DNA from 2 places in the Bradyrhizobium sp. BR 1432 genome. Region 2 is predicted to be linked to the other one. Evidence: riboswitches for the same ligand, from Rfam matches in the RefSeq annotation. Region 2 holds a riboswitch; the other holds the start of a gene.
The links. Region 2 has a riboswitch for fluoride ahead of ACSKB8_RS06400 (cation:proton antiporter). Riboswitches for the same ligand answer to the same signal wherever they lie in the genome.

Region 1 (4,412 bases), on a different contig from region 2:
TTGCCGTTCTCGCTGGAATAGCCGCCCCAGCTTCCCATGAGGCGGCTGTCGGAAGCCGGCGGGTCCTGCTTCTCGAGGTTCGCGGTCTGCTTGCCAGCGCCCCCGAAGGAGAACAGCAGCACCATGTTCTTGCCGTCCTTGGTGCCGACCGTGACCCCGCCAAAGGTGATGAGCGTGCCCTTGACCTCGGCAAAGCCGCGCTCGGTGTGGCCGTTATGGGTGTACTCGACCTGCGCCCGGGCACCGCGGATGTTCACGACCTTGAAGCCGACGGGCTGGTTGTTGCCCACCCAATTGCCCTTCCAGTCACCAAGCAGCGCGCTCTGGTGATACAGCCGCTCGTTGGCGGGAGAAATCTGGCTGGTGCTCGACGTGACGATGGCCATGGTCTGCTCGGTGGACGGGTTCGACGAACCCGCTCTCGTTCGCGCGCCCGACAGCAAAGTCAAAACTGCGATCGGAAACGAACTGAAACAACCGGATTAGGGCCATGTGCCGGTTAACGAGCGGTTAAATTCAACCGTCGGGCGAGATGAGGCGAAAGGTCCCAACCGGCGTGCGCTATTAACGGCCCCAGCGGTCCGACCAGATCTTCTCGCCGATCATGCAACTGACGCGCGGCTCCTTGTCCGCAACCCGCATCACGGGGCGCTCCGGCATGCGGCCAGCGACCTCCATCAGCAGCTTGGTGCGGATCGCTTCCTTGAACTTGTCGCGATCCTTGATCGTGATGACGAAAGAGCCGGGACCGCCGATGACGCAGTCCTCGTAGTAGAAGTCGAGATTGTCGATATCCATGGTCGAATAGGACGGCTCCTTGACCATGATCGGCAGACCGTTGATGACGATGCCCTTCTCGAGCGCGGCATCGCGCGCCACCGTGACCGGGATGCCATTGTTGTTGGGGCCGTCACCGGAAATGTCGATCACGCGACGCAAGCCCCGATATGGATCCTCGTCGAACAGCGGCATCGCAAACGTGATCGCGCCGGAGATCGAGGTGCGCGAGGCACGCCGGATCGGCGTCTTCATGATCTCGGCGGCAACCGCATCCGCGGTCTCGGGGCCGTCGATCAGGCGCCAGGGGATGATGATCTTCTGGTCGCTGGAGGCGGCCCACTCGAAATAGGTTACCGCGATCCGGCCGTTCGGACCGAGCTTCAGCGCCTGGAGGAATTCTTTGGACTGGATCGCCAGCGCGTAGCCTTCGCGCTGGACCGCGAGCTCGTCCATGTCCATGGAGTAGGAGACGTCGACCGCGAGGATCAGTTCGACGTCGACCGTCTGTGCATCCTTGTCGGCAGCCAGCCGCTGCGGCTGATTCTCAAGCGGCTCGAATTTAGGTCCTGGCGCCGCGATGCCCGCGACGTCCCCTCCGGCAAGCACGCCGGCCACCAGCACAGCCCCGATCGAGAACAGCAAGCGCATCGCAGCGGTCTCCCGTCGTATGACGCGATGGTGACATGCAATCGCCTTGCCGCAAAGTGCGAAGATCGCTTGCGCTTCACATTCGAGTTAGGAACGACGTGCTCGCCGCCGTGTTGCCTCGCTTCGCGCGACTGGAACACACAGCGAGACCGGCACCGTCGTTCCAGAGCTCGCGACGCGCGCAGAATGACGCCTAGGGACAGCGCGGCCGGCCCACTTGTCCGCCGCAATTTCCATGCTAGGCTGGATGCACAGATGGGGATGGAGTCCCCGACAACCGCCCGGCGGTCGATGATCGTACTGGGCTGATGACTCCTGCTTGAGGTGGGGCAATCTTTGAGCCTCTGCCTTTGGTGGGAGCATGGACCGACCCGCCGATGGCGGGTTTTTTGTTGCCTGGTGGCGAAGGCAGGAAACTGGGCCAGCAAGCCAAGGCCAGGAGAAAGTGAAGACGTGACCACGACGACACCGAATGCTGCGCGCGCCACCTTACCCAGGGGAATCTGGGTGCTCGGCTTCGTCTCGATGCTGATGGACATCTCCTCCGAGATGATCCATGCGCTGCTGCCGGTCTATCTCGTCACCGCGCTCGGCGCCTCCACGCTCACGGTCGGCTTCATCGAGGGCATTGCCGAGGCGACCGCCTCGATCACGAAGATCTTCTCCGGCGCGTTGTCGGACTGGCTCGGCCGCCGCAAGCTGCTCGCCGCGCTCGGCTACGGGCTGGCCGCCTTCACCAAGCCGCTGTTTCCGCTCGCCCCGAGCGTCGGATGGCTGGTGGCGGCACGCTTCATCGACCGCGTCGGCAAGGGCATTCGCGGCGCGCCGCGCGATGCGCTGATCGCCGACATCGCTCCCATCGGCCTGCGCGGCGCGAGCTTTGGCCTGCGGCAATCGCTCGACACCATCGGCGCCTTCGTCGGGCCGCTCGCGGCCATCGGCATGATGTGGTGGACGGCTGACAATTTTACGATCGTGTTCTGGGTGGCAGTGCTGCCGGCCTTTCTGTCCTTCGGCCTGATCGCCTTCGCCGTGCACGAGCCGGAGCCGGATCCGAACCGAAAACCTGCAACGAACCCGCTCAATCTTGCCGCGATGCAGCAGCTCGGGGCAGTCTACTGGCGCGTCGTCGCGGTCGGTGTCGTGTTCACGCTGGCGCGCTTCAGCGAGGCCTTCCTGATCCTGCGCGCGCAGAACATCGGGCTCAACCCGATGTGGGTGCCGGCGGTGCTGGTGCTGATGAACGTCACTTATGCGCTGTCGGCCTATCCCGCCGGCGTGCTGTCGGACCGGATCAACCGCACCGGCCTGCTCGCGCTCGGCCTGGTCTTCCTCGCCGGCGCCGACCTCGCGCTGGCACTGCTCCCGAGCCTTGCAGGCCTCGCGCTCGGCGTCGTGCTGTGGGGGCTGCATATGGGGCTGACGCAAGGCCTGCTCTCGGCCCTCGTCGCCGATGCCGCGCCGCCGAGCCTGCGCGGCACCGCATTCGGCTATTTCAACCTGCTCACGGGCCTGGCCCTGCTGGCTGCGAGCGTGATCGCCGGCGCGTTGTGGGATGCCTATGGTCCGGCAGGCACGTTCCTGGCGGGACTCGGCTTTGCCCTGATCTCGCTCATGGGGCTGCTTGCCGTCGGCAACGGTCTGGCAGCGGAGCAAGAATGATGACGGGGAGGCTTTCGTCGTGCTGAGTGGGGTGCTTGCGATCATGATGGGTAGCGTGCTCGGCGGCTGTGCGCGCTATTTCGTGTCCGGCGCGATCGCGCGGCGATTGGGCGAGACGTTTCCGTGGGGCACCATGACCATCAATGTCACCGGCGCCTTCCTGATCGGCATTTTCGGCGCGCTCGCGACCCATCCCGGCTCGGCCTTCGCCACGCCCACCCCCTGGCTGTTCGCGGTGACCGGCTTTCTCGGCTGCTACACCACGGTGTCCTCGTTCAGTCTGCAAACCCTGACGCTGGCGCGGAGCGGCGAGCCGCTCTCCGCGCTCGGCAATGTCGTGCTCTCGGTCGGGCTGTGCCTTGCAGCCGTCAGTTGCGGCTTCCTCCTCGCGGACAGGCTTGGAGGATAGAAGCGCATGGCCGTCCCCTCCTCCGCCGAGCGCTGGCGTAGCGCGATACTCTACGCCTGGGTTGCCGCCGGCAGCATCGTCGGCGGACTGACCCGTTATCTGGTCGGTCTCGCGCTCGACACCGGACCGGGCTTTCCCTTCGCCACGCTGTTCATCAACGCCACGGGATCGCTGATCATCGGCTTCTACGCGGCGCTGACCGGCCCCGACGGCCGCATGCTGGCGCGTCCGGAGCACCGGCAGTTCGTCATGACCGGGTTCTGCGGCGGCTACACCACGTTCTCGACCTTCAGCCTGGAGACCTTCCGACTGCTCCACGGCGGCCTGAAGTACACGGCACTTGCCTATGTCGCAGCGTCCGTCATCTGCTGGCTGGTGTCGGCGTGGCTCGGGCATATGATGGCGAGCCGCTACAACCGCTTGACAAGGAGTTGACCATGCAAATCCCCGCTCAGGCCGTTTTGCTTCGGATCTTCATCGGCGAGAGCGACCATTTCGACGGCAAGCCGCTCTATGAAGCGATCGTGATGACCGCGCGCGAGCGGCACCTCGCCGGTGCCACCGTGCTGCGCGGTCCGATGGGCTTCGGCAAATCGAGCCGGCTGCACACTTCGAAGATCCTGCGACTTTCGGAAGACCTGCCGCTGCTGATCGAGATCGTCGACAGCGAGGACAACATCAACGCATTCCTGCCCATCCTGGATGGCATGATGTCGAGCGGCCTGATCACCTTGGAGAAGGTGCAGGTCCTACAATATGGTGCGAAGGCCGCGAGCTGATCGCTCCAGCAGGAACCCGAGCCCGCCGTGTCCGGGAGGCGGAATGAACGATACTGTTACCACACCGAAAACCAGGACGAAGACCAAGGTCGAGCGGCCGCGGCTGCACAAGGTCATCCTGATCAACGATGATT
Region 2 (4,412 bases):
ACCGTTTCGATGGTGAGCACGGTTGTACCGGACCAGCCGGCAGTCCGCACGTTCAAGATCGAGCGGCGGACTGCCGATGGCCTGGCTTATGCGATGGCGATCGCCCAGAAATACGGTCTGACGCATCAGCGCGTAAAGGAGCGCATCAAGCCATGAAGGCGTTCCTGCTGTATCCAGCGCGATTTCGACCCGACGCTGCTGCTATCGCGGCGAGATCGATCCTATGCCCGGCAGAAGGAGCCGGGACTGGATCTCAATCAAGCCTTGCCCTGGAATCATGCCGCCCTGAACCAGGATCTCGGACTTGATATCCTCTTGAACACGATGGCCGGTGGTGACGCCTTCCTGTTGGAAGTGGCCTTGGTCGGGCTGCTCAACGGAGTTTGCGAACTCGACGTGATCGAATATCGCCAGGACGTGCTGCGAGACTGCCTGCAGCACGGGCCGACTCTCAGACGGGCATACGACATCGTGGTCGAGGCATTGAAAGCCGAAAGAAAGCACTATTGGTCGCCGATGTCGCGCTACCCTACCGGCACGCTGTCGCATGCCGTCGAAATATTGGACATCTTCGTTCCGGCCTTACGGAAGCTCCGAGCCTTGGCCGACCGGAACATTGGACGGTTCAACTCACGAGGATTCTCCAGATTATTCGAAATGCTCCGGGCTGAACTGAGCGATCCGTATTTTGAGGAGATCGAGGATCATCTGAAGCGGCTGAAATTCAAAGGTGGGGTTCTGGTCAGCGCCCAACTAGGTAAGGGCAATAAGGCAACCAACTACGTCCTGCGCAAGCCGCATAGGAAGGATCTCGGCTGGTTCGCCCGGCTGTGGCCGACCACCGAAGGATACACGTCCTATCTGAATCCGCGAGACGAAGCCGGCGCCCGCGCTCTGTCCGAATTGCGGGATCGGGGTATCAACCTGGTGGCAAATGCGCTCGCCCAGTCAATGGATCACATTTCGAGCTTCTTTCAGATGCTGCGGACTGAGCTTGCTTTCTATGTGGGCTGCTTGAACCTTTACGAACACATTCAAAAGCTCGGCACGCCCACCTGTCTTCCAAGGCCCGTGGAGCTGGACGGCAGCGTATTGTCGTTCTTGGGTCTCTACGACGTTTGTCTTGCGATCAGCATGAACCGAGTGCCCGTCGGCAACGATCTGGTGACCGCCGGCAAAGATCTCATCGTGATCACGGGCGCCAATTCGGGAGGCAAATCGACGTTCCTGCGTAGTCTGGGCCTCGCCCAACTGATGATGCAGGCGGGCGTGTTCGTCCCGGCGGAGACGTTTTCGGCCGAGGTCCGGACCGCGCTGTTCAGCCATTTCAAGCGCGAAGAAGATGCCGCGATGGAGAGTGGAAAGCTCGACGAAGAGCTGAGCCGGATGAGCGAGCTCGTTGAGCATCTTGGTCCGGGCGCGATGATGCTCATGAATGAGTTGTTCGCGGCGACCAATGAACGGGAAGGATCGGAAATCGCGATGCAGATCGCGACCGCCTTGCTGGAGAAGGGAGTGAAGGTCGGCTACGTGACGCATCTGCACCAGTTCGCGCATCGTATGCATCAGAAGAAGCTTCCGAATGCGCTGTTCCTGCGGTCGGAGCGCCAGCCGGACGGCACGCGGACGTTCCGGCTGATCGAAGCCACGCCGCTGCAAACGAGCTATGGGGAAGATCTCTACGCGAACGTATTTGGAGGGGACGAGCAGTCGACGCAATCCCGTCGGCTGTCAGCGGCTCAATAACCTGGGCGAGAAGAGGCGGTGTGCTGAGCTAGGCCGGATCGATCCCGTCTAAATGGGCGGTCTCGTTGATCGCAAGAACACGAATCCGATCGCTGGTTATCTCGATCTCGTTGATGCAACAGGGCTCTTGCGTGAGCCGCCAGTAGGAGGAGAGCGGCAGGTCCGCGACCTGCAAAAGCAGCGCCCGGTTCACGCTATCATGCGAAACCAGAACGACGGTGCCAGAGGGGTGTCGTTCGAGCGCGAGCCGGACTGCGTCCGCTGCGCGCGCAACGACGTCCTGAAGGGAGTCGCCTCCCGGAAATCGCATCAGGTGGGGCGTATTGAACCAGGTCGCGTGAAGCATCGGCTCGGAAGCTGCCATTTCCTCATGGGTCTTCATCCTCCACGCGCCGTAATCGATGTCGTTGAGCGCTTCAATGCTCTCCGCCTCGATCTCGCACGCAGTGGCGATGGCCGCGCCGGTGGCGACGCAGCGCGACAGCGGGCTGGTGTAGACCCGCTCCGGCCGCCATTTGGACGCGATCCGCTGCGCGACAGCGAGCGCTTCGGCTTGGCCTCGCCCGGTCAAAGGCAGGTCCTCTCGTCCGCGAAAGCGGGCAGGACGAATACCTTCGACGTGACCGTGACGGACCAGCAGGATTTTGGTCAAGTTCAACCCCGTAAGTGACGCTCGCATTTTACCTCTTCCATTCGCGAGCGCGAAGGATCGTTCAGCGCCTGGTCGGAGCCTTTCGTGGTATCGTCCTGATCCTGACGGCGGCTTTCCGCGCTTGCTATGGCCTGATTCCCAGTTACAATTGACGAAAATTCAGGGGATGGGGTCCCCCGTAACCGCCGATGAGGCTGATGACTCCTACCGGACGCTTGCCGTCGGTGGGAGCGCTTGCTTCAAATCCTTCCAAGCATCCAGCACGTGAGTTCTCCGGACGGCGCATCGCCGTCGTGTTCTTGGAGGCGCTGATGACGGGTGTTTGGGCTCTGGCGGCATTGTGGTTGGGCTTGGCGCTGATCGCCAGCCTTCTGTCGATCTGGCTCCGGATCTCGACCGCTCTGTCGGAGATCGTGGTCGGAACGATCGCACAACTCATCATCGGTGCCGCCATTGGATCGGCGGTGCTCGGGACCGAAGAGTCCTGGGTCAAATTCCTTTCGGGCGTCGGCGCGATTGTGCTGACCTTCCTAGCAGGTGCGGAACTTGACCCCGTCGTATTCAAGCTGAAGTGGAAAGAGGCGGCAGCCGTGGGGCTTGCCAGCTTCTTTTTCCATTCATCGGATGCACCGCTGCGGCGCACTACTTGCTCGGCTGGGACGTTATGCCGAGTTGGCTTGCAGGTGTCGCCATGTCGACCACCTCGGTGGCGGTGGTTTATGCCGTGATGATCGAATTCGGCTTCAACACCACCGAGTACGGCAAGACAGTTCTGGCCGCCTGCTTTGTCACGGACCTCGGGACGGTGGTTGCGCTCGGCCTGATCTTTTCTCCGTTCACGATAAAGACACTGATCTTTCTCGGTACTGGCGTGGTGGTCTTCGGCGTGCTGCCCTGGCTGACCCCCCGGTTCTTCCGGCTGTATGGGGGACGCCCGTCCGAACTGGAGACGAAATTTCTGCTGCTCTGCCTGTTCGGAATGGGGGCGCTGGCGACGTGGGCGGACAGCGAGGCCGTTCTTCCGGCCTACCTGATCGGGATGGTACTCGCAGGCACTGTTGGAAAGGACCACGCCCTGGTGCGCCGGCTGCGCACTCTTACCTTCGGATTGCTGACGCCGTTCTACTTCATCCGAGCCGGTTCGTTTGTGTCTGTGCCGGCGCTGATTGCTGCACCGGCGGCATTCCTCTTCTTCCTGGTGATCAAGATCGCAACCAAGGTCGTGGGTGTCTACCCCGTCACCAAGTATTTTGGCTCTCCCAACAGAGAGGCGATGTACACGACGCTTTTGATGTCGACCGGGCTGACCTTTGGGACGATCTCGTCACTCTTTGGCCTTTCACATGGCATCATCAACCAGGGCCAATATTCCGCGCTCGTCGCCGCAGTCATCGGCAGCGCCGTGATACCCACAGTCATCGCCAATGCATTCTATCTTCCTCACCATCTGCTGCCCGACACCAGTTCGCAGCACGCTGAGGAGGAGCCCCTAAGACCTCTTCGGCCCGCTGCGCGCCGCGCCGAATGATGGAGGCAGCTATGTTCAGCAGAATTCTGCATGCCAACGACGGTTCCGAGCACGCATTCCACGCCTTGGCGTTTGCCATAACGATGGCCACACAGAACAGCGCCGAACTTCACATGATCTGCGTGGAGGAGATTGACTACATGCCCGAATTTATCGAGGAGGTTCGGGAGGAGACCGGCACGGCGGCGCGCCGCTATCACTCGGTCATTCAGCGGGCGCGAAGCCTGGCCGAACAGAGCCACGTCGAGCTTCACACCCATGTGGTGGCCGGCCATCCGGTGCGGGACATCGTGGACTTCGCAGCCAAGCTGAAAGCCGATCTACTGGTCATTGGCGCCACGGGACACTCGGCGCTCTACGAGCGGCTCATCGGCAGTCGAGCCGATCGCATCGTGCAACTCGCCGCGTGCCCGGTGCTGGTCGTGAAATGAGAGGGTCTTGACGCAGCAATGGGGTTTGAACATGCAGCTACCGCGAGAAGCCGTC

Region 1: linked by a shared signal. The riboswitch ahead of ACSKB8_RS44110 (MFS transporter) and the one ahead of ACSKB8_RS06400 (cation:proton antiporter) in region 2 are both predicted to bind fluoride.

Annotation. Positions count from the first base shown of each region.
Region 1 is NZ_JBPUGF010000004.1:663,941-668,352, reverse strand. It holds gene ACSKB8_RS44120 (hypothetical protein) at 1-386, opposite strand, end outside; gene ACSKB8_RS44115 (DUF1194 domain-containing protein) at 565-1,428, opposite strand; fluoride riboswitch at 1,677-1,753, shown strand; gene ACSKB8_RS44110 (MFS transporter) at 1,882-3,090, shown strand; gene crcB (fluoride efflux transporter CrcB) at 3,110-3,499, shown strand; gene crcB (fluoride efflux transporter CrcB) at 3,506-3,934, shown strand; gene ACSKB8_RS44095 (DUF190 domain-containing protein) at 3,937-4,278, shown strand; gene clpS (ATP-dependent Clp protease adapter ClpS) at 4,322-4,412, shown strand, end outside.
Region 2 is NZ_JBPUGF010000003.1:1,315,466-1,319,877, reverse strand. It holds gene ACSKB8_RS06415 (MutS-related protein) at 1-156, shown strand, start outside; gene ACSKB8_RS06410 (MutS-related protein) at 265-1,746, shown strand; gene ACSKB8_RS06405 (histidine phosphatase family protein) at 1,775-2,398, opposite strand; fluoride riboswitch at 2,552-2,612, shown strand; partial or broken gene ACSKB8_RS06400 (cation:proton antiporter) at 2,587-3,926, shown strand; gene ACSKB8_RS06395 (universal stress protein) at 3,938-4,357, shown strand; gene ACSKB8_RS06390 (DUF190 domain-containing protein) at 4,389-4,412, shown strand, end outside.